Regions from separate parts of the Janthinobacterium sp. SUN100 genome, predicted to be linked through region 2. Evidence: riboswitches for the same ligand, from Rfam matches in the RefSeq annotation. Region 2 holds a riboswitch; the other holds the start of a gene.
The links. Region 2 has a riboswitch for thiamine pyrophosphate ahead of O0881_RS07585 (TonB-dependent siderophore receptor). Riboswitches for the same ligand answer to the same signal wherever they lie in the genome.

Region 1: it holds a riboswitch for thiamine pyrophosphate, as region 2 does, so the genes downstream of both, thiC (phosphomethylpyrimidine synthase ThiC) here and O0881_RS07585 (TonB-dependent siderophore receptor) in region 2, are expected to answer to the same signal.

Annotation. Positions count from the first base shown of each region.
Region 1 is NZ_JAPUBU010000006.1:106,134-120,932, reverse strand. It holds gene O0881_RS26170 (UvrD-helicase domain-containing protein) at 1-291, opposite strand, end outside; gene O0881_RS26165 (hypothetical protein) at 407-679, shown strand; gene O0881_RS26160 (GNAT family N-acetyltransferase) at 676-1,200, shown strand; gene O0881_RS26155 (hypothetical protein) at 1,214-2,068, opposite strand; gene O0881_RS26150 (IS1595 family transposase) at 2,297-3,265, shown strand; gene O0881_RS26145 (S-(hydroxymethyl)glutathione dehydrogenase/class III alcohol dehydrogenase) at 3,337-4,443, opposite strand; gene O0881_RS26140 (response regulator) at 4,570-5,202, opposite strand; gene thiE (thiamine phosphate synthase) at 5,270-5,905, opposite strand; gene O0881_RS26130 (hydroxymethylpyrimidine/phosphomethylpyrimidine kinase) at 5,916-6,680, opposite strand; gene O0881_RS26125 (thiazole synthase) at 6,680-7,474, opposite strand; gene thiS (sulfur carrier protein ThiS) at 7,500-7,712, opposite strand; gene thiC (phosphomethylpyrimidine synthase ThiC) at 7,724-9,637, opposite strand; TPP riboswitch at 9,717-9,832, opposite strand; gene O0881_RS26110 (hypothetical protein) at 9,941-10,195, opposite strand; gene O0881_RS26105 (response regulator) at 10,234-11,040, opposite strand; gene O0881_RS26100 (ATP-binding protein) at 11,069-12,973, opposite strand; gene O0881_RS26095 (Crp/Fnr family transcriptional regulator) at 13,023-13,763, opposite strand; gene O0881_RS26090 (EAL domain-containing protein) at 14,001-14,799, shown strand, end outside.
Region 2 is NZ_JAPUBU010000001.1:1,714,897-1,729,695, reverse strand. It holds gene O0881_RS07615 (class I SAM-dependent methyltransferase) at 1-24, opposite strand, end outside; gene O0881_RS07610 (hypothetical protein) at 205-1,464, shown strand; gene O0881_RS07605 (TetR/AcrR family transcriptional regulator) at 1,529-2,161, opposite strand; gene O0881_RS07600 (DUF2867 domain-containing protein) at 2,229-2,747, shown strand; gene pnuC (nicotinamide riboside transporter PnuC) at 2,834-3,445, shown strand; gene O0881_RS07590 (ATP-binding protein) at 3,445-3,993, shown strand; gene O0881_RS07585 (TonB-dependent siderophore receptor) at 3,990-6,125, opposite strand; TPP riboswitch at 6,212-6,309, opposite strand; gene O0881_RS07580 (iron-containing alcohol dehydrogenase) at 6,389-7,546, opposite strand; gene O0881_RS07575 (hypothetical protein) at 7,689-7,994, shown strand; gene O0881_RS07570 (Imm26 family immunity protein) at 8,120-8,599, shown strand; gene O0881_RS07565 (sensor histidine kinase) at 8,638-9,996, opposite strand; gene ompR (two-component system response regulator OmpR) at 10,010-10,711, opposite strand; gene O0881_RS07555 (hypothetical protein) at 11,039-11,365, shown strand; gene O0881_RS07550 (flagellar assembly protein A) at 11,525-13,384, shown strand; gene arfB (alternative ribosome rescue aminoacyl-tRNA hydrolase ArfB) at 13,385-13,783, opposite strand; gene O0881_RS07540 (chemotaxis protein CheW) at 13,980-14,462, shown strand; gene O0881_RS07535 (ATP-binding cassette domain-containing protein) at 14,502-14,799, opposite strand, start outside.

The sequences.
Region 1 (14,799 bases), on a different contig from region 2:
GCGCAGCAAGCGGTTGCACAAGCCGTGGAAGGTGCCGATCCACATGCCGCGCGTGTTAATCGGCAGCATGGCCGACAGGCGCGTGAGCATTTCCTTGGCGGCTTTGTTGGTAAACGTCACGGCCAGGATGCCGGGCGGCGATACCTGCTGGGTCTGGATCAGCCACGCGATGCGGGTGGTCAGCACGCGGGTCTTGCCCGAACCGGCGCCCGCCAGGATCAGCGCATGCTGCGCCGGCAAGGTGACGGCAGCCAATTGTTCGGGATTGAGGTTGTGAAGAAGATTTTGCATGCCGTGATTATACCGGCATGGCTAAAAATACTGTGCATTTGTCCAGCGGTCGCGCCGGATTCGCCGCGTGCGCGCTACAATCGGCATCACTGCACAGCTGACGGAAACAACGCCCATGACACCTCCCAGCCACCTCGACGGCGCCCGCGTACTGGCCTGGGCCTGGTCCGACTTGCCTTTCGGCCATGTCGCCGCTGAAGATGGCGCCGCCCCCATCGCCATCCACGGCCTGGCCGTGTGCCGCTACGGGGACGAGGTGCAAGTCTACCGTTTCAGCTGCGACGCGCGCTGGGACACGGTGCAGGATGACGCATATGCCAGCGAGGACAACGCCAGGCAGTTGCCGGCGCAATACCGCGCCGTGGCCGCCTTGTGGCATACGCAGTGAAGTACGCCATCCGCGCAGCCAGCAGCGCCGACCTGCCCCTGCTGGCCCAAGTCGAGCGCAGCGCCGCGGCCCTGTTTGCGCAGGCCGGCCCCGGACTGGCGTGGCTGGCGCAGGGAGAACCCTTGCCATTGAGCGCCTTACAGGCGCTGCAGCGCGAGGGCGGCGTATGGGTGGCCGCCGATGGGCACGCTGCGCCAACAGGCTTCCTGGCCGCCGAACCGCTCGACGGGCAACTGTTCATCGTGGAGTTGTCCGTTGCCCTGCCGCATCAACGGCAGGGCGTGGGCGCGCGCTTGCTCGATGCGGCAGCGGCCCATGCCCAGGCGCAGGGCTGCGCCTGCCTGACGCTCAGCACGTATCGCCACCTGCCATGGAACGCACCCTACTATGCGCGCCATGGTTTCAGCGAAATCGGGGCTGCGGCGCTGGGCGCAGGCCACGCGCTCAAGCTGGCGCGCGAAGCGCAGGACGGACACGATCCGGCGCTTCGCTGCCTGATGCGCAAGCCAATGGCCTGCTAATTGAGCACATCCTTCAGCGCACCAGCTTGGCCTTGCCCTCGCTGAGCGCCTGGGCGATCACCTGGCGCGTGGTCTTGTCCGCGATCTTGACGACTTTTTCCTGCTGGCGGCCCAGGTCGCCCATTTGCTTGCCCAGCGCTTCCATCGGCTTGCCGCGCTGCTCCATCTGGCGCGACATCTGCTCCATTTTCTCGGCCTCGCGCTCGTGTACGTCGGCGATGCGGTCGTTGATCTCTTCCATTTTGTCCTGCGCGTCTTCCATCTGCTGTTGCAGGCCTTCCACGTCGCGCTCGGCCGCGCGCCGCGCCGTGTCGCTCGTCGCCAGCGCCTGGCGGCGCGAGGCGTCGCCGAGCTTGCGGCCCAGCTCCTGCTGCTGGCGGCCCAGCAAGCGCAGCTGTTCCGACTCGCGCGCGCTGCCTTTTTCCAGGCTGCGGGCTCCCATCTTGCGGCCCATTTCACCCATGGCCTTGCCGTGCGCGCCCATTTGATCGCCAAGCGCGCTCATCTCCTTGCCCAGCTGTTTCGAGGGTTCCCATGCCGTGCGCACCTTGCCCAGCAAGGCCGCATCCTGCAGCACATAGGCCTGCCCCTGGTCGCGGAACCACAGGAACGGCCCCTTGATCGAGCGCTTGAGTTTTTCCACCTGCTCCGAGTGAATATCGCTGTCGACGACGATGACGCCCTCGCTATCCCTGGTGCCATCGACCAGCGCATAGCTTTCGCCCTTGTCGAGCGAGCGGCTGACCTGCACGCTGGGCGCGGCCGGCGGGGCCGGTGGCGCGGGCGGTTGCGGCGGCTGCACGGCCAGCGCGCTGCCGCCAAGCAGGATACCGGCCAGGCTGAGGATCAAACGATGGGAAGTGGTCATGGCTGCCTCGTCGCAAAAGTAGTGGAGCGTTGACTGTAGCGGCAAGCGGACCTGGCCTCCAGCGCCGTGCGACAGGCTGCAAAAAGGCCTGCCTGGATGGCAAGCACGGACGATGGATGGCATGCCGGGCAAAAAAAAGGCTCTGTCATCGGCAAGTAGGGGAAATGCCGGAATCTTCCGTTGGCTGCGCTGTCTGACTCTGCATATTCACCACGCAGGGAGTAGATCATGCAGCCAGCCGACTGGATCAGCTTTATCGCACAGTTTGCTTACCTGAACCGGCGCCAGCGGCAGGCAGGCATAACCTTGCTGCGTGGCAACGCGCCACATGACGCGACCGTCGCGCTGCTGGAAAGCGTGGCGCAGCCGCGCCTGGCCTGTCCCGCCTGCCACTCGCATCAGCTGCACCGGCATGGCCATGCGCATGGTTTGCAGCGCTACCGTTGTGTACCGTGCGGGCGCACCTTCAATGCCTTGACGGGCACGCCGCTGTCCCGCTTGCGTCACAAGGCCCTATGGATCGCCTATGCCGATTGCCTGCTCGATTCGAGGTCGGTACGCCAGGCCGCTCAGCAGCTGGGATTGCACCGCAACACCACGTTTCGCTGGCGCCACCGTTTTCTCCGCGTCGCCAGGACGGATCGGCCGCATGGCCTGCATGGCATTGCCGAGGCGGACGAGTTATATGTGCTGGAATCGGAAAAGGGATCGAGGCAGATGACGCGTCCGGCCCGCCGCCGGGGCGGCCATGCCCGCCAGCGCGGCATTTCCGATGAGCAGGTCTGTATCCTGGTGGCGCGCGACCGCACAGGCCAGACCCTCGATTTCGTCACGGGCAAAGGGGCGTTGACGAAGGCACAGCTGCACCGCTGTCTGTTACCTGTCATCGATAAGGATGTCCTGCTGGTAACGGATGGCCATGCCGCCTACCGGGCGTTTGCCAGGGAAGCGGGCATCAGCCACCAGGCCGTCAACTTGCGCGCCGGCATCCGTGTGCAAGGCGCCGCGCATGTGCAGAACGTCAATGCGTATCACAGCCGTCTGCGGGACTGGCTGCGGCCCTTTCGCGGCGTGGCGACGCGCTACCTGCCGAATTACCTGGGCTGGCGCTGGATACTCGACGCCAGGCGCATCCGCTCACCAGAAACGTTATTGAAAGCAACACTGGGAGCATTCCCACATTTGACGGTGACATAGCCAAAAAAACGGAGGCCGCAGCCTCCGCAAAAACGCCGTGGTACGGCGTATTTCAATTAAATTTCAATTAATTAATACAGCACGACGGAACGGATCGATTCACCGCTCTTCATCAAGTCGAAACCTTGATTGATATCATCGAGCTTCAGTCTGTGTGTGATCAAATCATCGATATTGAGCTTGCCTTCCATGTACCAGTCGACGATCTTCGGCACGTCCGTGCGGCCGCGCGCGCCGCCGAAAGCGGAACCTTTCCACACGCGCCCCGTCACCAGCTGGAACGGACGCGTGGAAATTTCCTGGCCCGCCGCCGCCACGCCGATGATGATGGACTGGCCCCAGCCCTTGTGGCAGCACTCGAGCGACTGGCGCATCGTGGTGGTGTTGCCGATGCATTCGAACGAATAGTCGGCGCCGCCGTCCGTCAGCTGCACGATGGTATCGACAACGTTTTCCACCTCGTTGGCGTTGACGAAATGCGTCATGCCGAACTTGCGCGCGATGGCCTGGCGCGCCGGATTGATGTCCACGCCGATGATTTTGTCGGCGCCGACCATCTTGGCCGCCTGGATCACGTTCAGGCCGATGCCGCCCAGGCCGAACACGACCACGTTGGCGCCCGCCTCGACCTTGGCCGTAAACAACACGGCGCCCACGCCCGTCGTCACGCCGCAGCCGATGTAGCAGACTTTGTCGAAGGGCGCGTCTTCGCGGATCTTCGCCAGGGCGATTTCCGGCACGACGATGTAGTTCGAGAAGGTGGACGTGCCCATGTAGTGGAAGATGGGCTTGCCGTCGATGGAAAAGCGCGACGTCGCGTCCGGCATCAGGCCGCGGCCCTGGGTCGAGCGGATCGACTGGCACAGGTTGGTCTTTTGCGACAGGCAGAATTTGCACTGGCGGCATTCCGGCGTGTACAGGGGGATGACGTGGTCATCCTTCTTCAGGCTTTTCACGCCAGGCCCCACGTCGACGACGATGCCCGCGCCTTCATGGCCGAGGATGGATGGGAAGATGCCTTCCGGATCGGCGCCCGACAGGGTGTAGTAATCGGTGTGGCAAATGCCCGTGGCCTTGATCTCGACCAGTACTTCTCCCTCGCGCGGGCCGGCCAGGTCGACTTCCTCGATGGTCAAAGGCGCGCCCGCCTTCCATGCAATCGCTGCTTTGGTTTTCATGTGTGTCCTGTGTATGGTTGAACCAGGCGCGCCAGCGCGCCGTATCGTCACATCATAACAAGGCAGGCGCCGACATGCCACGCCGGCGCCGGTGCAACGCTTACTTGAAACACTTACTTGAAACTCTTACTTGGTTTTCGCCCGATTCAAAAACGCGCCGTGCAAGCCGTTCAGGGTTTCCTCGGCCAGCAACAGCTGGCTGGCGATTTCATTGATCTTGCGGCGGCTGGAGCGGGCGTGGTCGCGCAGCACTTCGAACGCCGTGTTGCGGTCCGTCTGGAACTTGCCCATCAGCAAACCGACGGCCAGGCTCGTTTCCCGGCCGGCGGCCAGGGCCGCGTTCAGGTTCAGCTCGGTGCGGCGCAGCTGGCGGATTTCATCGGCGCGCGCCAGGCCCGCTTCGAACGCCGGCATCAAGCGGCCTTCGTCGACGGGTTTGACGACATAGCCGACGGCGCCGTAGGCGGCCGCCTGCTTGCCCGATTCGCTGTCGCCGCTGCCGGACAGGAACATGAATGGCACGGCCGTTTCGCCGTGCAGGCGCTTGGCCAGTTCCAGGCCGGACATGCCCGGCATGTGGATGTCGAGCAAGGCCAGGTCAGGCTCGCGCTGGGCGATCAGCTGCAGCGCCACTTCGGCCGAATGGGCCAGGGCCGTCTCGTAGCCGGCATGGCGCAGGACTTCGCCAAGGAATTCCAACAGGAGCTGGTCATCGTCAACGATCAGGATAAGGCGTTTCGCGGCGGCTGGCTGACTCATGGGTAAAGGGACCTCGGTAATGAATGATGCCCTTATTATATGCCGATTATTCGCCAAATCCGCCCCCTCACGCCTCCCCGGCCTGCGCAAACAGCAGATTGAATTGCTGCACTGCAATATCCACATCGTCCGCCTGATATCCCTTGCCAAATACGCTGCTGATCGCCGCCACCATGTCGGCCCCGCGCGCCACCAGCGGCACCGCGTTTTCCGGCGTCATGCCGCCGATCACCACGCAGGGCAAGGCGATCTCGCGTTTCGCCTGCAGCACGATATCGGGCGGCGTCGTCACCGGATACTTTTTCACCAGCGACGGATAAAAGCCGCCGAAGGCCACGTAGCTGGCGCCGCCCTCTGCTGCCGTGCGCGCCAGGGCCATGTCGCCATAGCAGGAGGCGCCGACGAGCTTGTCCTTGCCCAGGCGCGCGCGCACCTGCGCGACGGACGCGTCCGTGCCGCCCACGTGCACGCCGTCCGCGTCCAGCTCTTCGCACAGCTCGAGAAAATCGTTGACGATGAAAGGCACGCCATACTTGCGGGCCAGGGCCAGCAAGGCGCCCGCCTGTTCGCGCCGCTGCTCCGCGTCGGCACTCTTGTGGCGGTATTGCAGCAGGGCCACGCCGCCATGCAAAGCCTGCTCCGTGATATCGAGCAGGCGGTCGGTGTCATCCCAGTTCGGGGTGACCAGATACAGTCCACGCATGATGTTTTCCTTATTCAATGAATCGTTGCGGCATGAGTTGACCTGGCGCAATCGCATACGCGCCGGCCAGGGCCGCATGGCAATAGGCTTGCGCCCGGTCAAGCGCTTGCGCCAGCGGCTGGCCCAATGCCAGGCGGGCCGCGATGGCCGACGCCAACGTGCAGCCGCTGCCATGAAACTCTCCGGGCAGGCGCGGCCAGCGCCACTCGCGCGCGCGCCCATCACCGTCCAGCCAGCGGTTGACGATCTCCTCGCCGTCGCCGTGGCCGCCCGTCACCAGCACGTGTCCACAGCCTTGCGCGCGCAAGTTATCTGCGCCACCAAGGGCCAGCGCTTCCGGCCCGTTCGGTACGATGACGGTAGTCACCGGCAGCAAGGGCGCCAGCGCCAGCACGGCGTCGTCCCGGCTGAGCATGTCGCCATGGCCGCTGGCCAGCACGGGATCGAGCACGACGGGCAAGTTCGGCCGGGACAGCCGCAATTGGGCGATCAGTTGCGCGATGACGGCCGCATTCGCCGCGCTGCCGGGAATGCCGATTTTCACGGCATCGATGGCGACCTTGTCGATCAGTGCCTGCGCCTGGCGGCGCAGCAATTCCGGCGCCACGGGCTCGACAGCAAACACGCGGTCGTTGTCCTGCACCGTCAGCGCCGTGATGACGGGCAAGGCATGCGCGCCCTGCGCCGCAATCGCTAGAATATCGGCGGCGATGCCGGCGCCGCCCGATGGGTCGGCGCCGGCAAACACGAGCACGGTGGGACGCCGTCGCTCCATCACGCCAGCCGGCCCGCCATCGGCGACGAAGGCGAGGCGGCGAACTTGCGCGGCATGCGGCCCGCCAAAAACGCTTCGCGCCCGGCCCGCACGGCCAGCTTCATCGCATGCGCCATGCGCACGGGGTCGCGCGCGCCGGCAATGGCCGTATTCATCAGCACGCCATCGCAACCGAGTTCCATGGCAATGGCCGCATCCGACGCCGTGCCCACGCCCGCATCGACGAGTACGGGCACTTTCGCCTGGTCGATGATCAAGGACAAATTCCACGGATTCAGGATGCCCATGCCCGAGCCGATCAGTGACGCCAGCGGCATGACGGCCACGCAGCCGATGTCTTCCAGAATCTTCGCCTGGATCGGATCGTCGCTGCAGTAGACCATCACGTCGAAGCCATCCTTGACCAGCGCTTCGGCCGCGACCAGGGTTTCCGGCATGTGCGGAAACAGCGTCTTTTCATCGCCCAGCACTTCCAGTTTCACCAGATTGCGCCCGCCCAGGAGTTCCCGCGCCAGTTGCAGGGTGTACACGGCATCCTTGGCGTTGTAACAGCCGGCCGTGTTCGGCAAAATCGTGTACTGGTCGGGCGGCACGAAGTCCAGCAGGCTGGGCGCATTCGGATCTTGCCCGATATTCACCCTGCGGATCGCCACCGTGATGATCTGCGCTTCCGCCGCGTCCGTCGCTTCGCGCGTCTGCGGCAAATCCTTATACTTGCCGCTGCCCACCAGCAGGCGCGATTGGTACTGTTTGCCTGCGATGGTCAGCAGGTCGTTGTTTGTTGCGGTATTCATGTGCGTTTCCTTGTCTATTCTCAACTTAACCGCCGCCAATCGCGCGTACGATTTCCACCTGGTCTTGAATTTCCAGGACCCTGTCCTGCCACGCCTTGCGCGGCACGACGCTGCGGTTGACGGCCAGCGCCAGCGCCTGGTTTTCCAGCGACAGCGCGGCGATCAATTGGTCCAGGGTTTGCCCCGGCGGCACCTGGTGCGGCGCGCCGTTGAGCGTGATGTCGATCAATGCAGTCATCACGCCCTCCTTCAGACCTTGCGGTACAGCTCGGCGCCGTTCTTGATGAATTCGATGGCCTTGATTTCCATGCCCTGCTTGAGCGCCTTGTCTTCCGCGATACCCATGCCGGCCGCGTATTCGCGCACTTCCTGCGTGATCTTCATCGAGCAGAAATGCGGGCCGCACATGGAGCAGAAATGCGCCACCTTGGCCGAATCCTTGGGCAAGGTTTCATCGTGGAATTCGCGCGCCTTGTCCGGGTCCAGACCGATGTTGAACTGGTCGTCCCAGCGGAATTCGAAGCGGGCTTTCGACAGCGCGTTGTCGCGGATTTGCGCGCCCGGATGGCCTTTCGCCAGATCGGCCGCGTGCGCCGCGATCTTGTACGTGATGATGCCGTCCTTGACGTCCGCCTTGTTCGGCAAGCCCAGGTGTTCCTTCGGCGTCACGTAGCACAGCATGGCCGTGCCATACCAGCCGATCATGGCCGCGCCGATGCCCGAGGTGATGTGGTCGTAGCCGGGCGCGATATCCGTCGTCAGCGGCCCCAAGGTGTAGAACGGCGCCTCGCCGCACTGTTCCAGCTGCAAGTCCATGTTTTCCTTGATCAATTGCATGGGCACGTGGCCCGGACCTTCGATCATCACTTGCACGTCGTGCTTCCAGGCAACTTGCGTCAGCTCGCCCAGGGTTTTCAGCTCGCCCAGCTGCGCCTCGTCATTGGCGTCGTAGATGGAACCGGGGCGCAAGCCGTCGCCCAGCGAGAACGACACGTCATACGCCTTCATGATTTCGCAGATCTCTTCGAAATGCGTGTACAGGAACGATTCCTGGTGGTGCGCCAGACACCATTTCGCCATGATGGAGCCGCCGCGCGAAACGATGCCCGTCAGGCGCTTGGCTGTCATCGGCACATAGCGCAGCAGCACGCCCGCGTGGATGGTGAAATAATCGACGCCCTGCTCGGCCTGCTCAATCAGGGTGTCGCGGAAGATTTCCCACGTCAGATCTTCCGCCTTGCCGTTGACCTTTTCCAGCGCCTGGTAGATGGGCACGGTGCCGATGGGCACGGGGCTGTTGCGCACGATCCATTCGCGCGTCTCGTGGATATGTTTACCTGTGGACAGGTCCATCACATTGTCGCCGCCCCAGCGGATGGCCCAGGTCATCTTTTCCACTTCCTCGCCGATGGAGGACGTCACGGCGGAATTGCCGATATTCGCATTGATTTTCACCAGGAAATTGCGGCCGATAATCATCGGTTCGACTTCCGGGTGATTGATATTGGCGGGGATGATGGCGCGGCCGCGGGCGATTTCCTCGCGCACGAATTCCGGCGTGATTTCGACCGGGATGCTGGCGCCGAAGGACTGGCCCGGATGCTGGCGGCCCATCAGGTCGGCCAGGCGCTCGCCCATGGGGCCAGAGGCCTTGAGCTCGCGCAAATACTCCTGGCGGCGCATGTTTTCGCGGATGGCGACGAATTCCATTTCCGGCGTGATGATGCCCTGACGCGCATAGTGCATTTGCGTCACGTTCTTGCCGGCGATGGCGCGGCGCGGCTTGCGGTGCAGGTTGAAACGCAGCTCGGCCAGCTTGGGGTCCGCCAGGCGGGCGATGCCGTAATCGGAGGTGGGACCGGGCAATTCCTCCGTGTCGGCACGCTCCATGATCCACGGCAGGCGCGGCGTATCGAGGCCGGAGCGGATATCGATATTCACGTCCGGGTCCGTGTACGGGCCGGACGTGTCGTAGACGTAGATCGGCGGATTCTTTTCGCCGCCGAACGACGCTTCCGTGTCGGACTGGCTGATCTCGCGCATGGGCACGCGGATGTCGGGGCGGCTGCCTTGCACGTAGATCTTGCGCGAATTGGGCAGCGGCGCGATGGCGGCTTCGTCGACCGTGGCGGTGGCGGAGAGGAATTTCGGGTTGGCGTTCATTTTGGCTCCTTGGCTAGACTATTTTTAAGCCTGGAGCCAGCTAAGGAGGTTCGGAATTGCGCACGCGGAAAGGCGGGGTGCAGTCATCCTAAAGCTTCCCTTCGCTGGCATTATCCAGATCAGGTTCGGAGGGTATTTCTCACCCGCGCTTGCACCGTGTTTCCACAGCGAAAGGCAGGACCCCTAGCGTTTGCCGCCTTGCGGCAGCGAGCCAATTATACGCGGTTCGCGCCGCGTGGCCAGATGATTTCTTGCAGGTGTCGTCTTTGCGCATCTGCTGCATTGCAACAGACGCCAGCGCGCTTATTTCTTCTTGCCCCAGCGCCAGCTGGTCGGTTCGCCCTTCAGCTGGCAGATGAAAATGAGCACGGCAACGATGGCCACTTCATAGACGATGTAGCCGACCAGCATGGTTTGCGGGGGGAACAGGAAGGCGCCGCAGGCGAACAGCGCCAGCGCGGCCAGGAACACCAGCCAGCCTTGCCAGGTGATGGGCAAGCCCCAGCCCCAGCCATAGGTCTTGGCGGGGAACCAGTAGGAGGGAGATTTGTCGGTCATGATTTTTCCTGGTCTGTATCGATGGCGCCCAGTATAAATCAGGCACTGCGATGGCGCTCCGTGACATCGAGGCCGATGCCGCGGTAGCCGATGAAACGGCTGCCCGTGTCGAACATCGGTTCGCCGCTCACCTGCAGGTATTGCGTGCTGCCGTCGAGGTTGGCGCGGCTGTAGATAAAGTCGAGAAACGGTTCCCTTGCGGCAATCTTGGCGTCGAGCGAGGCGCGTTCGGCCGCGTTCCAACGCTGCGGCTCTTCCTCGCTGCCGATACCCAGCATTTCAGCCACGGGGCCGGAAAAGCGCGTCAAGTTGCCCTGCGCATCCTGTTCCCAGTACCAGTCGGACGACAGTTCCGTGAAGCGCTGGAAGCGCGCTTCGCTTTCGCGCAACTCCGCCGTGCGCACTTCCACCATCTGTTCCAGCGACTTGTTGTATTCGGCCAGCTTCTGGTACAGCAATCGCACTTCCAGCATGTTGTGGATGCGCGTCTTGACTTCCACCAGGTCGAAGGGCTTGCTGACGAAATCCTTGGCGCCCGCCTGCAGCGCGCGCAGCTTGTGGCCCGGCTGGGCCGTGATGACCAGCACGGGCAGATAGCTGCCCGCCTCGAGGTCGCGCAAGCCTTCCATGACTTCAAAACCATCCATTTCCGGCATCTGCAAGTCGAGCAGGATCAGGTCGTAGCGGTGCTGCTGGTGCAGCGCGCGCACGGCTTGCGGGTCCATGGTGGAGGTGATGCGCGTATAGCCGGCATTGCGCAGCACCTGTTCCAGCAGCATGACGTTGGCCTCCTGGTCATCGACGATGAGGATGCTGGCGTTCAGGATCTCGGTGGCTTGAAGCATAGCGGTATTCCTAAAAATAAATGCTGAATTAGCGTACTGCATGAGTGTCGTCGGCCAGGCCGTGCGCGGCCGCATGGTGCAGGGCCACGTCGAGCGCATCCATGAATTCGACGACCTTGATCGGCTTGGTCAGGTAACGGAAGAAGCCCGCTTCCAGGCCTTTTTCGATGTCGCGCGGCACGGCGTTGGCCGACAGGGCCATCACGGGAATGTGTTTCGTGAGCGGATCGTCGTGCAGGATATGCAGGGCGCCATAGCCGCTGATGCCGGGCAGGTTGATATCCATCAAGATCACGTCCGGCTGATACGTGCGCGCCAGGTCGATGCCCAGGTGCGCATCGATGGCCGTCAGCAGCTTCAAGTCGCTGCGGCGGGCGATCAATTGCTCCACCAGCGCCAGGTTGGCGGGATTGTCTTCCACGTACAGCAAGGTGCGCTGGCTTTCCTGCGCCTCCTGCGCCTGCGGCAGCGCATCGCCGTCGCCCAGCATCAGTGCCGGCGCGCTGCTGGCGGCCAGCTCGAACCAGAAGGTGGCACCCACGCCGACCGTGCTGTCGACGCCGATGGTGCCGCCCATCAATTCAATCAGCTGCTTGGTGACGACGAGGCCGATGCCCGTGCCCTCTTCCGTGCTGTTTTCCTGTCCCAGGCGGTTGAAGGGCTGGAACAGCTGCGCCACCTGCCCCGCATCGAGGCCGGCGCCGCTGTCGCGCACGCTGACGCGCACCTTGGCGCCGCGCTGGCTGCAGTCGACGGTGACGGAACCGCCGCCCTGGTTGTATTTGATGGCGTTCGACAACAGGTTGATCATCACCTGTTTCACGCGCGTGCGGTCCGCATGCACGAAGTAGGCTTCGCCGCAGCGGGGGAAATGCAGGCTGATGCCCCGCTTTTCCGCCTGCGGCGCGATCATCGCCTGGCAATCCTGCAGCACGTCGAGCAGGGACATCGCTTCCTGCGACAACGTCACCTTGCCCGATTCGATCATGGCCAGGTCGAGGATTTCATTGATCAAACGCAAGAGATACCAGCCGCCCTTGAGGATCTGCTCGATCGAGCGCTGCTGCGGCACGGTGGGCGGCGGCACGTCGGACGCCATCAGTTGCGCAAAGCCCAGCACGGCATTCAGCGGCGTGCGCAATTCGTGGCTCATGCTCGACAGGAATTCGGACTTGGCGCGGTTGGCCTTTTCCGCCACCAGGCGCGCCTTCTTCAGCTCGGCATTGTTGGTCTCGACGAGCGAGCGCGTGTACGCCTGCTGTTCGCGCAGGCGCTGGTCCAGCAGCGCCTGTTCCGCCTCGACCTGCTTGCGTGCCGTATTGTCGGTGCCGATCAGCAAGTAGCCGATGACCTTGCTCTGCGCATCGCGCAAGGCCGTCACGGAAACGATGGCGGGGAAGCGGCTGCCATCGTTGCGGATGTAGGTCAGTTCATAGATGTCTTCGATGCCGCGCGTGGCCTTGAAGACGAGCGCTTCCACGCCCGGCGTGATGACGGTGTCGAGTTCGGCGCTGAGGGCGGCCGCGCGCGCGACGATTTCTTGCGCGTCGGAAATGCCGGCCGGCGTCAGCTTGTCGACCACGTCGCTCGCCGCATAACCGAGCATGCGTTCGGCGCCCACATTGAAAATCTGGATCACGCCCTGCGCATCGGTGGCGATGCACGAGAAATTGGCGCTGTTGAAAATCGCATCCTGCAAGGCGCCCGCCTTGAGCAGCTGGCGCGGCAGGCTGGCCGCCACTGTGCGCCGGTACAGCGCCACGAGCAGCATCAGCAGCAAGAAGACCAGCGCGTCGATGACGCAAGCCGTCTCGAACGGCGCGCGCCAGGCCAGTACGCCGACGGCCAGCAGCGCGACGGCGCTGAAGGAAAACGCCAGCGCCATGGGCCAGCGCGACGGTGCGCGCGGGGGAATGTTTTCGACAGATTGCATGAGGTAGCCCGGGCTATGACAACGATAAGAATACGAGGCAGTGCGGTCTTCAGGAAGACTGGCGCTGGCGCACGTCCGACAGCAGGCGCGCAAATTCCTTTTTGACCACGCCATAGCATTCGCACACATGGCCTTCGAGGCCGGCGCGGTCCAGCACGGAAATATGGCCGCGCCGGTAGCTGATGAAGCCGCGCTGCTGCAGGCGCCCGGCCGCTTCCGTCACGCCTTCGCGGCGCACGCCCAGCATGTTGGCAATCAACTCCTGCGTCATCGTCAGCTCGCGGTTCGGCAAGCGGTCCATGGTCAGCAGCAGCCAGCGGCACAGCTGCTGCTCCACCGTATGGTGGCGGTTGCACACGGCCGTCTGCGACATTTGCGTGATCAGCGCCTGCGTATAGCGCAGCAGCAAGCGCATGACGGGACCGGCGCGGTCGAACTCTTCCATCAGCAAATGGGCCTTCAGCCGGTAGCCGACGCCGCCCGTCTGCACGACGGCGCGGCTCGGCGTCGAGTTGCCGCCCATAAACAGCGACACGCCCACGACGCCTTCATTGCCGACACCGGCAATTTCCGACGAACCGCCATTTTCCAACAGGTAATGAATGGAAACGATGGCCGTGGTGGGGAAATACACATGCTGCAGCTTGTCGCCCGAATCGTAGATCACGTCGCCGAGCAGCATCGACACTTGCTCCAGGTACGGGGCCAGGCGCGCGAAATCGGCGTCGAGCATGGCGGCGAGCAAATGGTTTTGATTCGGGTTGTGCAGCTGGGCATGCGGACTCGACATGGGCAGGTTTCCTGGTTTCCAGTCGTCAGCTAGGGGATCGATGAAAGGCGTCCGAACGAGGGCCGCCATGTGGTGCAGCGTAACACAGCGCTGGCACGGTGCCCCGACTATATTTCTTGCCGGCATGGCCGTCCGTTCGGTAGCGAACGGACGGTATTTCGCCGCCCGCCCTACAGTCAGTCACTGCCCGGCCTGCCTGATCATGGATCGGCACCGGCGCTGCCACGGGACGTCACCATGCAATCATTCTTCAAGCGCATCTCCATTTCCGTTTCCACCTCGGCCCTGCTCACCCTGGCGTTCGGACTGTGTCTGACGGCCCTGTGCTACGCCTCGGCGCGCCAGATCGAGTCGGAAAGCACCCGGCTGCTGCTGCAGTACCACGCCAGCGCGCACACCCTGGGCGCCGCCCTGCTGCCGGCCAAAGGCATGGGCCTGGACGCCAACCACCGCGGCTCGCTGTACGTGCTGCTGGGCGGTCTGCTGTCGAGCCTGCTGGCGGCCGCGTATGTGTATCAGCTGGTGTCGCGCAATTCCGTGATTGCCCGCATCACGGGCGAACGCACGGCGGCGCTGCAGTTTGCCAATTTGCGCCTGTCCGAAGACATCGCCGCGCGCATGCACAATGAAAAGTCGCTGCGGCTGCGCGAACGCATCATCGAAGTGTCGGCCAATGCCATCATCCTGTGCAGCGCCGACGCGCCCGGCTACCTGATCGAATACGTGAACCCCGCCTTCGAACGCATCACCGACTATGCGGCCGGCGAAGTCATCGGCCAGCGTCTGGAAGACTTGCAAGGTCCGGAGCAAGGGCGGCAAGACATGCACGCCATTACGGCGGCCCTGCGCGAACAGCGCGAAGGCAAGGCCATCGTGCGCAATTTCCGCAAGGATGGCAGCTGCTACTGGAGCGAGCTGTTCGTCGCTCCCGTGCGCGACGATGGCGATGGCCCCGTCAGCCACTTTGTCGTAGCGCAATACGACATCAGCACCGTCATGCGTTTCGAACAGGAACTGGAATTTCAGGCCAGGCACG
Region 2 (14,799 bases):
GCCAGGGATGGTAGATGGATGCATGGGAGCGTGCATTTTCAGGCGGGACGACAGCCGTGGCGCAAAGTCGCACGTGGATGGGCGATTGACGACGCCATGTCTATTTAATTAAATTTCCTATTGTTTATTTATTAATAATGGGTGAATATTGCGTATATGATTGCGTATATAAGTTCAATTAAAGTATCCATGGAGAGTCATCTCATGACACAGTCCAGCAAGGTTTTTTCAGCCGTTGCGTTGAGATCATTGATACCTTCGTTCGCCTATCGCAGCAAATCCATACAGCAGGATAATGGCCTATTCCATGAGCCGAATGATTTTGTCATCCAGGTCGACGATGATGGACGATTCTGGGACAAGGAGGGGGCCGAGCGCGCACTTGACGTTATTCGGTATTCAGCGAAGAGCAAGAATACCATTGTAGTAGTTTTCGTCCATGGCTGGCATCACAATGCCGATCCCGATGATACCAATGCATTTGATTTTTCTCGTTCGCTTGCCAAGACCAGGGCCGTCCTGAATGATGCACCGCTTGGCGTCGCTGGACCCTATACGCGTTCGCGGATGAATCTGACCAGCAGCGGGGACGTGAATGTCATCGGCGTGTATGTCGGCTGGCGCGGTCGCTCGCTACCGATGCCGCTCAGTTTCTGCACTTTCTGGGGCCGTAAACGGGCGGCAGAACGGGTGGGGCAAGGCGACTTGAATCACTTTCTGCTCGCGCTCAATGGCCTTTATCGCGACCGCGGCGAAGCCCGGCGCGAGTCGGAAAACACGCCTTTCATGGGGTTGCTTGCGTTTGGGCACAGCTTTGGTGGACAGGTCGTCTTCAAAGCTGTCGCTGAAACAATCGAAAAAGAACTGGCGGCTGACAAGGCCGGGCCGTTGCAAGGTTTTGGCGATTTGACCGTGCTGGTCAATCCGGCACTTGAAGCGGCACAGTATGAAAATATCCACCAGATGGCATCGCGCCGCAGCTATGACAAAGCGCAGGCGCCAGTCATGTTGGTGATTTCATCCCAGGGCGATTGGGCTCGCAAGTGGGCGTTTCCCATCGGCCGCGCACTCGGCTCGACCATCAATGGCAAGCCTGACGATGACAGGTGGCCGTTGTGGGGCAAGGCGCTTGGCGAATATGGCCCGCAGCGAACCCACGTAATGAGCGTGAAGTTGGACGAGCCAGTTGTCGAGCAAAATTTCGATCCGGCCGAATATGAGCATAGTCCATGCAAGGTCGCGCAGCGCGACCTGTCTGCCGAAAAGAAATATGGAAATGTTGATTTCCGGCCGATAGAACCACACCGTCCCTACAATCCCTTCATTGTTGCCTACACGGATAACAATCTGGTGATTGGACATAGCGGTATTTTTGAAAATTCGCTGCGTAGCTTCATCAATGACTTTGTTGCCCTGACTCAAGGTAAGAGGATGATTGTAGGAGGGAAAACGCTGCAGTGTTAGCGTCGGCCTTTTGCCTGCGGCGTCGATGACAGCGACGCAGCTTGAAGAGGCGGGCCTTGAAATATTATTCTTGTCCGATTTTATTCTTTGCCTGCATGAATGCCTCCACGGGCAACTGAAAAAAGCGCGGCACCATGGCCGGCGACAGCTCGTCGCCGCCGTCCGCCATGGCCAGGCGGCCACTCAGCAGCAGCATCACGTAGCCGTGGCCCAGCGACCAGCCGGCGCTGGCGGCGGCCTTGTCCCAGCGCGCATCGAGGCCCGCTTCGCGCACGGCCGCGCCGGCCGTCTGCAGCACGTACTGGAAGCACGCCTGCGCCGCGTCCTGCAAGGCGGGGAACTGGCGCACGTCCTGGTGTTCGAACATCAGCCGGTAGTGGGCCGGCGCGGCCAGGGCGAATTCGATGTATTGCTGGCCCAGCAACTGAAAACGCTGTTCGGAAGGCAGGCTGCCCTGCGGCGGCAGTTCGGCTTCCCATTTGGCGATCAGGCTGGCGAAGCCGGCCGCCGCCACGTCGGCCAGCAAGGCTTCCTTGCTGGGGAAGTGGCGGTACACGGCGGCGATCGACACGCCCACCGTGCGCGCCAGTTCGCGCAGGGAAAGGGCGGCGTCGTGCTGCTGCGCCAGTTGCGCGATGGTGGCGGCGACCAGGGTGTCGCGCAGGTTGCCATGGTGATAATTGCTGTTCGTGCTCATGTTATGTTATCGCTGTTCACATTGTCGTGTATGATGGCCATGTTATCACTGAACACATGGAGAGCACATGCAAGAGATGAACAATGCGGTACGCGCCGTGGCCTTGCCGCCGGGCGCCAGCATCGCCCCCTTGTACCCGGGCAGCCACCTGGCCGACGCGTATGCCGTCGAGCTGCCGACTGCGCAGGCGCGCCAGATGGACATGGAAAGCCTGGCGCGCGTGCTGCTGGGCAGTCAGCCCGGCTGGGCGCGCAAGCTGATGGTGGTGCGCGACGCCATCGTGGCGCGCTTCGGCATCCGGACGGCCAGGCAGATGGAAGCCAGGCCTGGCAAGCGCATCGGCATCTTCCGCATCTTTGCCGTCAGCGACGATGAAATCATCGTGGGCGAGGATGACAGCCACCTGGACTTCCGTTTGTCGGTGCTGCGCAACCGCGATGCGGGGCGGCATGGCAGCGTGACCATGTCCAGCGTCGTGCATTGCCATAATCGGGTGGGGCGCGCCTACATCCTGGTGATCCGGCCTTTCCACAAGCTGATCGTGCAGCGTTCGCTGGCGCGCGCCGTCAAGGGCGGCTTTGCCTGAGCGGGGAAGGCGGCTGGCGGTGCGGGCAATCTTGCTTATTCATGGCTGGTATTGCATACTGCACCACCAGCCTCATCACGATTCCCATGAACGATACGCTTCTCCTGCTGGGTTTTGCCACCACGCCGCTTGAACTGATTTCCTTTGTCCTGGCATTGACAACCGTTGCGCTGAACATCCGCCAGAATCACTGGGCGTGGCTGTTCGCCATCATTTCCTCGGCCGCCTACGGTTTCGTGTTTTTCGAATCGCGCCTGTATGGCGACATGGCCTTGCAACTGCTGTTCATCAGCGTCTCGTTCTGGGGCTGGTACCAGTGGCTGCATCCGGCCAGCGGCGGCAAGACCCTGCCCGTGACGCGCCTCGACGGCCGCGGCTGGCTGGCATGCGCCGTCGGCTGGCTGGTGGGCTTCCTGCTCATCGCCTGGCTGCTGACGACGACGGACACGGACGTGCCCCATGCGGATGGTTTCCTCACGGCCGGCAGCCTGGTGGGACAATTCCTGCTGTCGCGCAAGAAACTGGAAAACTGGATCGCCTGGATCATCGTCGACGTGCTGTACGTGTGGCTGTATGTGCACAAGGGCCTGACTCTGACGGCCGTGCTGTACGCGTTCTTCGTCGTGATGGCCGTCATCGGCTTGCTGGCGTGGAGAAAGTCGGCCCCGGCCGCGCCGAGCGCGATGGTTCTCAAGTGATGGAGCGTTGCGTGCGCGTGGCCATCCTGGGCGCGGAATCGTCGGGCAAGTCGACCCTGGCGGCGGCCCTGGCCGAGCGCCATGGCACGGTGTGGGTGCCCGAGTACTTACGCGAGTTTGTGGAAACGCAAGGCAGGGTGCCCGTTGCGGAGGATCAGTATGGTATTGCGCGTACGCAAGTCGAACGCGAAGCGGCCGCTGCCGCCCAAGCCCGCCACTTCCTGTTTTGCGACACGACGCCCTTGATGACGGTGGTGTACAGCCGCCATTATTTTCACGGCGCCGATGCGCAACTGGCGGCGCTGGCCGATGCCACGCAGTACGATCTGACCCTGGTCACGGCGCCCGACAGCCCCTGGGTGGCCGATGGCTTGCAGCGCGAGTCCGAAGCCGTGCGCCAATTGATCTATCGCTACCTGCTCGATGAGCTGGACGCGCGCGGCATCGTCTACCACGTGCTGCGCGACAGCCTGGAGGCGCGCCTGGAACAGGCGGCGCCTTTGCTGCAGCAGGCGCTCGCTGCGGCGCCTGCCATTTCCCTCAATTAAAAGTCAAACTGCGCCGAGACTTTGAAAGTCCGGCTGGCGCCCGGATACAGATAGCCATCCGATTCCGGCGTCACGTCGCGCCAGTAGAACTTGTCGGCCACGTTGTTGACGGCGGCGCGCAGCACGGCGCGCGTGCCGGCGATGCGCGTGGCGTACGCGGCGCCCAGGTTGAACACGTTGTACGACGGCACGAAGGTCGTGTTGCTGTACTCAAACGCTTTCTTGCCCGCATATTCCCAGCTGCCATTCACGCTCAAGCCCGCCACCTGTTGCACGGCGTAATCCGCATGCACGGCCGCCTTGAAGGCCGGCACGTTGGGCACGCGCTTGCCGTCGAGGTCGGCATTGCCCGTGCCTGACTGCTGGCTGTTCAGGGCCGTCACGGACGCGCCCAGGCTCAGGCTGGACGATGCCTTGCCCTGGGCCGACAATTCCAGCCCCCGGTGCTGGGCCTGGCCATTGCGGACGAAATAATTCTCGGCGTTCACATATTCGAGACCTTTGCGAATCTGGAACAGGCTGGCCGCCAGCATGAGGTCCGGCGTCACATCCATCTTCACGCCCAGTTCGACCTGCTTCGAGCGGCTGGGCGTCAGCTCCACATTGGCGTTTTTCTCATAGATGCTGGCTGTGCCGCCATGTTCCATGCCCTGCGAGTAGGCCGCATACACGGAGAGATTGTCGAGCGGGGTGTAGACGAGCGCCACGTTGGGCAGCAGGAAGTCGTGCTTGGCGCGGATTTCCGTGTCGGCCTTCAGTACGTACTGGTAGCCATCGACATTGATGTGGCGCAAGCCGCCATGCAGCTTCCAGTTCGGCGCCAGGCTGACGATGTCCTGCACGAAGACGGCGTTTTCCTTATCGTCGCGCACCAGGCGCACGGGGCCAGTCGAAGCCGGCGATGGTGCAACGATGACAGGGCGGTAGATATTGCTGATGCCCACTTCCTTATACACGTACAGGCCGGCGCGGTCCTTGCGGCGGAAGGTCGATACGCCGGCCGTGAATTCATGGCGCAGGGAACCGGTGGCGAACTTGCCCTGGATCATGGCTTGCGCGCTCAGCGGTTTTTTCGTCTCGCCCAGGCTGCGGAAGTCCCACACGGAGAAGTCGCCATTGCTGCAGAATACAGGCATCCAGCCTTCCGGGCTGCAGCCATACGGATAGGCCGTGTAGTCGTCGCGCTTGAACGAGTGCTGGTTGGCCGACAGGGTGGCATGCCAGTCGTCATTGAACGCGTACTGGAAGCGCAGGCCGAGATTGCTGGTGACGGTTTCCACGGGGTGCGTCCACGGTTGCTTGTTGAGCATGGCGTCGGCGCTGACGTTGGCGGGCAGGCTGCCATTGCTCAGCAACTGGAAGCCGGGCGCCGTCACTTGTGCCTTGTCCTGGTAGTCGGCATCGATTTGCAGCAGGGCTTGCGGGGAAATCTGCCAGTCGAAGGCGCCGGAAATGAACTTGCGGTTGCCGTCCGCGCCCTTGATGTAGGAGCGCAGGCGCTCTGCCGCCACGTTGATCCGGTAGCCGAAGCGCGTGTCTTCCAGGCGGCCGCCCAGGTCGACGGCGCCATACAGCGTGCCGCGCTCGCGCGTTTCCACGGTGACCGTGCGCAGCGGGGCGGCGGTGGGGCGCTTGACGATGAAGTCGATCACGCCGCCCGGCGCGGCCACGCCTGCCTGCAAGCCGGCCAGGCCCTTCAGCACTTCGATGCGTTCCTTGTTTTCCAGCGGGATTTGCGTGTCGCCAGGAATGGCCACGCCATCCTTGCGGTAGCTGGAATTGTTGTCGAGCTTGAAGCCGCGGATGGAAAACTGTTCCGCATAGCCGACGGCGTTGTAGGCGTCGTTGATGCTGGTGTCGAGCTTGACGGCATCGCTGAGATTGCGGATCTGCAAGTCCTGCATGTCTTTTTGCGAAATGACGGTGACGGATGCCGGCGTCTGCAACAGCGGCGCGTCACTGAAGCCGCCCACGGAGGCGCGCTTGGCGGCCGGCGCCTTGCTGGCCGTGACGACGACTTCGGCCATGCTTTGCGCCTGCGGGTCGGCTGCGTCGGAAGCCAGGGCGGGCGCGGCAAACGCGTGCAGGATGGCCAGGGTCAGAACAGAAACGGATAAATTCGGTGTGGACATAGATTGCTCGTGGTTCAAGCCGGCTCTGGGAAAGAGCACGGCAGGCTGCTTGTTCGGCTGGCGCCAACGCAGGAGCTATCAAAGGAGGGAGGTACTTTGCGCTTTCCTTCGCTGGCATTATCCAGATCAGGTACGAAGGGTATCTCTCACCCGGATGACTGCTCCAGGACCCCTAGCGAAATGACAGCTTAGCATGAACCACGGCCAGCTGTCCCACCCGGCTGACCGTTTTACAACAGTGTGGCTGGAATTTGTAAACTGAGCTACAGACTGAGCTCGAGCACCTTGCGGCTGACGGCGGGCGTCACTTCGCGCTGTTCGCCCAGGGCCGTCATGCCGTGCGCTTCCAGGGCGGACACGACGGCGTCCACGCTGGCGTGATTCAGGCCGTAGTCGGCCAGGCGCGTCTTGACGCCCATGTGGCGGAAGAAGAATTCCGTGCGCGCGATGGCGGCCTCGATGCGGCCGTCCTCGTCGCCGCCGTCCAGGCCCCACACGCGGGCCGCGTATTGCAGCAGCTTGGCGCGCTTGGCTTGTTTGCGCACGCGCAACATGCTGGGCAGGATGATGGCCAGGGTTTGCGCATGGTCGAGCTCGTACAAGGCCGTCAATTCGTGGCCGATGGCGTGCGTGGACCAGTCCTGCGGCACGCCCACGCCGATCAGGCCGTTCAAGGCCAGGGTGGCGCTCCACATCACGTTGGCGCGCACGTCGTAGTCGTCCGGGTGCGACAGGGCTTTCGGGCCTTCTTCGATCAGGGTCAATAAAATGCCTTCGGCGAAGCGGTCTTGCACGGACGCGTTCACAGGGTAGGTCAAATACTGTTCCATCACATGCGCGAACGCATCGACGACGCCATTGCCCACCTGGCGCAGCGGCAAGGTGAACGTCTTCGACGGGTCCAGCACGGAGAATTTAGGATAGACCTTGCGGCTCATGAACGAGCGCTTTTCCTGCGTGGCCTTGCGCGTGATCACGGCCGAGCCATTCATTTCGGAGCCCGTGGCCGGCAAGGTCAACACGGTGCCGAAGGGCAGGGCGGCTTCGACGATCTTGCCGCCTTTGGCCAGGATGTCCCACGCCACGCCTTCGTGCAGGGCGGCCGCGGCGATGAACTTGGTGCCATCGACCACGGAACCGCCGCCGACGGCCAGCAGGAAATCGATGCGCTCGCTTTTCACCATGGCCACGGCCTGCATCAGGGTTTCATAGCTGGGATTGGGTTCGATGCCGGCAAATTCCAGCACCGTATGGCCGGCCAGCGCCGCCTTGACTTCATCGTAGACGCCGTTCTGCTTGATGCTGCCGCCGCCATACGTCATGAGCACTCTGGCCTGGGGCGGGATCAGCGCCGTGATGGCGGCGATCTGGCCCTGGCCGAAAAGGATTTGCGTCGGATTGTAAAAGTCGAAATTGAACATGGGGCTCCTGCCGCTGAGGTTTAGGCTGTTGCTGAGCCATGATTATGGCCGAATGGGTGGAAACGTGCCGTGGACGCTTGAGCTTTTCGTCCGCGCGGTGGAGAATGCAGCCGATGTCACCACCACGCGAAAAGGAATGCGCATGACCACCGTCCCACTGGAAGAATCCGGCCTGCCGGCCACCGCGCTCGACATGCACCGCGCCATCGGCGCCACCATCGCCGCACTGCAGGCGCTGGACTTGAACAGCCAACGCTTCGAGGCGTGCACGGACCCGGAACTGCGCCGCGTGCTCGCGCATGCGGGCGACACCAGCCGCAAGGAAGCGGCCATGCTGCTCGAATGGATGCGCCGCCGCGACGCGCGCCTGGACACGGCCATGAAGGAAGCGCTGTTCAAGGCGGGGCCGATTGTTGCCCAGTATCACTATGACGAGAAAATATTGTAACTATTGGTTTGTTGCTGTGGCGTACCATGCGCCACTTTCGCATCGCTTCGCGTAGACTGTGCCCCTAATTAAATTTAACGTCGGATAGCAGCGGCTGTCCGGTGTATTTCAGGGGGCTTCAAGAAATGAGATCATTACCATACCGAGAAGGCAGCTGGTTTGCCGTGCCCTTGCCGGGCGGCGGCTATGCCGTCGGCGTGGTGGCGCGCAGGGCGCCTGCCGGGCGCATCATGCTGGCGTATATGTTCGGGCCGAAGCGCGACAGCTTGCCCACGCTGGAAGAGCTGGAAGGCTTGCGCCCGGAACAGGCCGTGCGCCGCCTGCGCACGGGCGACATGGCCCTGCTCAACGAGCGCTGGCCCCTGCTGGGCGACAGCCGCCACTGGGAGCGCGACGCCTGGCCTATGCCGGCCTTTATCCGCCGCAATGAATCCTTGCAGCGCGCCTGGCGCGCCAGCTATGCGGATGCCGACCCTGCCAAGCTGAACCGCGAGGAATCGATTCCCTTCGATACGCCGGGCATGGAAAGCGATTCCCTGTACGGCTATGGGGCGACGGAATTGTTGATGAATAAATTGCTGGCGCAGGAACAGGCATCCGCCTGAGCGGCAGGGAACGGCACAACTGTACCGTTCCCGTTCGTTTATGCCGCTGGCAAGCTGATCTGAAACGCGAGGCCGCCGCCTTCGCGGTTGCGCACTTGCAATTCGGCGCCATGGCGCAGCAGCACGCGGTCGACGATGGCCAGGCCCAGCCCGGCGCCATTTGCCTGCCCGCGCGCCGTGTCGAGGCGGGTGAACGGCTTCATCAGCTGTTCGATCTTTTCCGCCGGCACGCCCGTGCCGTGGTCCTGCACCTCGATGATCACCTTTTTCGCGCCGTGGCTGGTGCGCACCTGGCAGGCGATGTCGATTTCCGTCACGTCGCTGTCCGGCGTCTTGCCATAGCGGCGCGCATTCTCGATCAGGTTGTTCAGCACGCGGCGCAGGTCCGTGGGATTGCCCATCGCATGCGCGCCGTCGGCGATGCTGGCGTTGATCTTCACGTCCGGCAGGCGCATCGCTTCGCGCGTCATGTCGTTGAGCAAACCACTGAGGTCGACGTCGGTAAAGCTCGACGCCTCCGTCGGCCTGGCATAGTCGAGGAACTGGCCGATGATGGCGTCCATTTGCCCGATATCGGACTGGATGCCTTCGCGCGCCTCGTCCGACAGGTTCGCCATTTCCACTTCCAGCTGCATGCGCGCCAGCGGCGTGCGCAAGTCGTGTGAAATGCCGGCCAGGATCACGGCGCGGTCCGATTCCACCTGTTTCAGGTCGTCGACCATCTGATTGAAGCTGCGGTTCGCCTCGATGATTTCGATCGGCCCCTTTTCCGGCAGCGGCGCCGGCTGCTTGCCCTTGGCGATGTCGCGCGCGGCCGCCGTCAAGCGCGATAGCGGCAGATTGATCAGGCTGGAAATGATGGCCGCGCCCAGCAGGGACAGCAGGGACACGAGGCTGGCCCAGCCCAGCCACTGGAAGCCCGTCAGGCCGCGCAGGCGCTCGCGGTCCAGCATCAGCCAGTACTCGTCGTCGTCGATCTTGAAGCTGACCCAGAAGCCGGCCACGCCGTTGACGCGCGCGGAAAAGCGCGTGTCCTTGCCCAGCTTGGCCTTCACCAGCGCCTCGATGTCGGGCATCAGGTAATTGTCGGGCGGCGGCTCGATGCGGTCGTCCTCTTCCAGCGAGAAGATGCGGATGCCTTCATTGCTGACGAGGTCGAACAGCAGCTCGCGCCGCAGTTCGGGCGCCGAGTGCGTCAAGGCCGCATGCGTGATGGTGACGACGGAAATGATCTGGGCGGAAATCTGCTGCGCCTGCGGCTCGCGCTGGATGAAGGAAATCATGCTGAACCACGCGATCATGCTGACCGTGGTCAAGGTGCCGAGCAGCAAAAAGGTGCGCCAGAACAAGCCGCTTTTCAGCCGCGCCAGGCTGATATCGGGAAAAAGCTTCATCATGCCTCGCCAGCGATCAGCGCGGCTGTCCGTCCGGGATGAAGACGTAGCCGAGGCCCCACACGGTCTGGATGAACAGCGGGCTCGACGGATCAGGCTCGATCAGTTTGCGCAGGCGCGAGATTTGCACGTCCAGGCTGCGGTCGAACACTTCGTATTCGCGGCCGCGCGCCAGTTCCATCAGTTTCTCGCGCGACAGGGGCTGGCGCGCATGGCGGGCAAACACTTTCAGCACGGAAAACTCGCCCGTGGTCAGGGGCACCGTTTCGCCATTCTTTTTCAGGGTACGCGTACCCAGGTCCAGCACGAAGTCGCCGAATTCGAAGGTTTGCGGCGTTTCCGACGGCGCGCCCGGGATTTCATCGGGACCCTTGCGGCGCAGCACGGCGCCGATGCGGGCCACCAGCTCGCGCGGATTGAACGGTTTCGGCAGGTAATCGTCGGCACCCATTTCCAGGCCCACGATGCGGTCCACGTCTTCGCCCTTGGCCGTCAGCATGATGATCGGCGTTTGGTCGCCCGCGCCGCGCAGGCGGCGGCAGATCGACAGGCCGTCTTCGCCCGGCAGCATCAGGTCGAGCACCAGCAGGTCGTAGCGTTCGCGCAGCCACAGCTTGTTCATGGCCGTCGCGCTCTCTGCCGTGAAGACATTGAAACCCTGTTCGGTCAGGTAGCGGCGCAGCAGGTCGCGCAGGCGCACATCGTCATCGACCACCATGATTTTTGCCTGGTGGCCGTGGATCGATTGCGTTGGTGTGTTGCTGCCGGAAGTGGAGGTTGTGGTCATTTAGGGTGTCGTGTTATCTTATATTAGTTGCTATAGTAACGCCTCGCGCGGCGTCGGCAAGGGGCTGTGGCGACCCATTACAAAGTGTTACAAACTTTACCCAATTACTCTTACTGCACCGTGTAAAGCATCATACACTGGGGCCACAGTGGAAATCAGCTTTAAGTTTATACGGCATCGCGGAAGAGGAACTCAATGAATATCTTTACTAAAAAAATTCACGCCGCTCCCAGCGCAGCTATTGCCGCACGTACAACTGTGCTGTCCGCATTTGCCGTTTGCTCCGTGTTTGCCGCCAGCCTGGCGTCAGCGCAAAACCAGCCGCCGCCACGCCGTGACGACCAGCAGCAAATGCAGGCCCAGCGGTATGAACAGGTACAGCGCACCAGCAGCAATGATACGCGACTGCGCGAACAGCGTGACGCACGCAGTTTCGACACGCGCGCGGAGGAGCAGCGCCGCGCCAACGAAGGCGCCGACGCCTCGCGCCGCACGGGCCGCATGACGCCCGACGAACGGCGCGACCTGCGCCGCCAGATCAACGAAGTGGGCCAGGATATCTATTCCAACCCGCCGCGCCGCTAGGCAGCCATCCCCCCTCCGACAGGGCCATCTCGCAAGACATGGCCCTGTTTGCATCTGGCCGCCCGCATTGTCGCTGAGTCAGGCACACGGCCCCGCCCCGTGATATTGTTCTAGTGCACGGAGGCAATTCTTTGAAATGGCTGCTGGGGGAGGCAAGGCGTGAGCGACGACGACACACCCGTTCCGGATGCGGTCCCCGCAGGCGGCTTGCCGCACGGCCTGGTCCAGCGCGACGAGGGCGTGTTCCTGGACCTGTCGCTGGCGCCGGCGCAGCTGCGCGCCGCCGTCGACCAGCTGTTCCAGTCGGGGCAGTTGCTGGCGGGCCTAGATTACGGTTTGTTCCTGCTGACCCTGTTCCATGCGCCCGCACCCCGCGCCGCGCCCAAGGGTGACGCCTTGCTGCGCATCGCCGTGCGCGTGGCGCCATTCCCGCCCCAGCGCCGCGCGCTGTATAAACAGGTCAAGATCCGGGGCGACAGCGCCGAGTTTTATTTTGAAACCTTGCCTGCCGACGCGGATGGCCAGGCGCCGGCGCGCCGCGAGTTTGACGAGCTGGTGGCTGACTTGTGGTGCAAGGGCGTGCACTACGGCATCGATAGCGTGGCCGTGCGCGCCATGCTCGCCAGCGGCAAGGCCGAGCGCATCACGGTGGCGCGGGTGCTGCCGCCGCAGCCGGGGCGCGACGCCCAGCTGGTCGAAGTGTCGCAAGGCATCCACCGCGACGACGCGCCGCGCGAACGTTCCGATGGCCGCCTGGATTTGCTCAGCTTCAAGAACCGCTTCCCGCAAGTGAAAAAGCACGCGCGCCTGCTGCGCCTGCTGCCCGGCACGCCCGGTTTGCCAGGCTATGACCTGGCCGGCAAGCCACTGCCGCCGCCCGCGCCGCTGGAGCTGGACCTGGCCACGGTGGCGGGGCCAGGCACGTCGGTCGAGTATTTCAGCGATGGCGCTTTCATCGTCGCCACCATGGATGGCTATGTGAATGTTGATGAACACGGCAAGATGTCGATCGAAAACAAGATCGTCAGCCGCGAAGGCGTCAGCAGCCGCACCACGGGCAATCTGAAGCTGCGCGCCGCCTACGAGGAGTATGGCGAAGTGCAGGAGCAGCGCCAGCTCGACGGCAGCGACATCACCATCCATGGCGACGTGTATGGCCATCTGCACTCGCATGGCGGGTTGATATGGCTCAAGCGCAACCTGGTGGGCGGCACGGCCTTCAACGAGCACGGCGACGTGCGCGTCGAGGGCGTCGCTTCCGGTTCCGTGCTGCAGGCGCTGAGCGGCGAAGTGCATGTGAAGCGGGCCGAAAGCTGCGTCATCGCCGGCACGCGCGTGGTGATCGACAGCGCCAGCAATTGCGAGATCATCGCCGACGAGGTCGTCATCGAACTGGCCGAAGGCTGCGCCGTGGCGGCGCGCACCATCCGCATCGGCAGCGCCGGTCCCCGCAGGCAGGTGGAAATGCTGCTGTTCCCCCTCGTGCCCGACTTGAGCGCGCTGGAGCAAAAGATCGGGGAAAGCCTGGCGAAGGCGGCGCAATTCCTGCAGGTGCAGCACAAGCGCCAGCAGGAAATCGATGCCATCGCGCAATTGCCCGAGGTGCGCAACTACCTGACCCTGGCGGGCCAGCTGCGGCGCGGCGAATTGCAGCTGCAGCCAACGCAGCAGGTGCAGTACGACAAGCTGGCCGCGCGCATCGCTCCCGTGCTGAAGGAGGTGGCGCGGCTGCGCGTGGAAGTCAAACAGTCGGAAATCCTGCACGCGCAGATGCTGGTGCTGGTGGAACAATTGCGCCAGGAGCGGCAGGCGACGGCGGGCCAGTCGCGCTGCACCCTGGGCCTCGTCGATGGCGAGACGACGGTGCGCGCCCTCGTCGTGCCGCCCGGACCGGCCAAGGTCTATGACCGGCCGCCGAAGGAAATCAAGGCCCTGCTGCGCAGCGCCACGCCGGCCACGCAGCCTGTGTTCGCGGACAGCACGGGCAGCCTGGACTGGACTTACCAGCCACTGCCCTGATTAGTCGATAACTTTGCCGCGAGATTGCTTGAGGACGCTGTGCGTGCTCTTGCTGTCGAGGCGGCGCCGCTGCGAGCTGCGCGTGGGCTTGGTGGCGCGGCGCACGGCGGGCAGGAAAGTCACGCTGTCGATGATTTCCTGCAAGCGCCGCAACGCCTCTTCCTTGTTCTGCTCCTGGCTGCGCGACTGCTGCGCCTTGAGCACCAGTACGCCATCCTTGCTGATGCGGCTGTCGCGCAGGGCCAGCAGCCGTTCCTTGTACGCTTCCGGCAGCGACGAGGCGGCGATGGGGAAGCGCAAATGGATGGCGCTGGACACCTTGTTGACGTTCTGCCCGCCCGGGCCCTGGGCGCGGATGGCGGAAAATTCAACTTCAGCGGGGTTGACGAGGTGTTGCATGGCCTGCCTGTTGGGGGGGAATGTCGGTATTGTAAGGGAAGATGGCTGCGCCGGCGCAAGGCGGGGCGCCGAGGTCAGGCTGGCCTTCCGGGAAAGTTGAGTTTTCTCAACGCCGCCTGCGGCGATGCTGGTTAGCATGGGGCCAACGTTGCGCCACTGCGCATCCTGGCAGCGCTTACCGGATGAAAGGAACACCATGCAGCCCACGACCACGCCTGGCGCCGCAACCGCGCAATACCTGACGCAGTACTTGAGCTTCCGGCTGGGCGGCCTGGAATACGGCCTCGATTACCGTTGCGTGCGGGAATTGCGCCCCCTGAAGGAACTCGACCGTTTTTCCTCGGAAGGGGAAGTGCTGCACAGCGTGGCCGTCTCGCGCGGCGTGATCATTCCCATCGTCGACATGCGCGCCGCGTTCGGCAGCGCCCACGGCGCACCCGACCCGGCCACCGACGTGATCATCCTGCAGCTGAGCAATGGCGTGATGGGCATGGTGGTCGATGGCGTCACCGATATCGTCAGCCTGGCCCCCGCCGACATCGCCGCCGTGCCCGGCCTGGGCGAGACGGAAGCCGATTACCTGCTGGGCCTGGGCACGGTGGCGGGTCGCCGATTGATCCTCGTCGACATCGACCGCCTGATGGCGATCCGTAGCCCCAGCCCCATGCAGGCGGCATAAAAAAAGACGACCCGGGAGTCGTCTTTTGTCGCTATTGCATTAACCGAGCTTTTCGAGTTGATCTTGCAAGTCCAGCCATTCCGCTTCCAACTGCGCCAGGTCCTTGGTGAAGAAGGTCTGGTCGGCCAGCAATTGCTTCAGCTTGGCCTTGTTGGCCGCATCGTAGATGGTCGGCTCGCCCAGCTTGGCGTCGGTTTCCGCCTTTTGCGCATTGCGCTTGGCGATCTGCTCTTCCTGGCGCTTGATCTTGTTTTCGATCGGCTTGCGCAGGGCGGCCGTTTTCTGGCGCTCTTCCGCTTCCTTGCGCTTGTCGCGCACGGGCGCGGCAGGGGCGGCA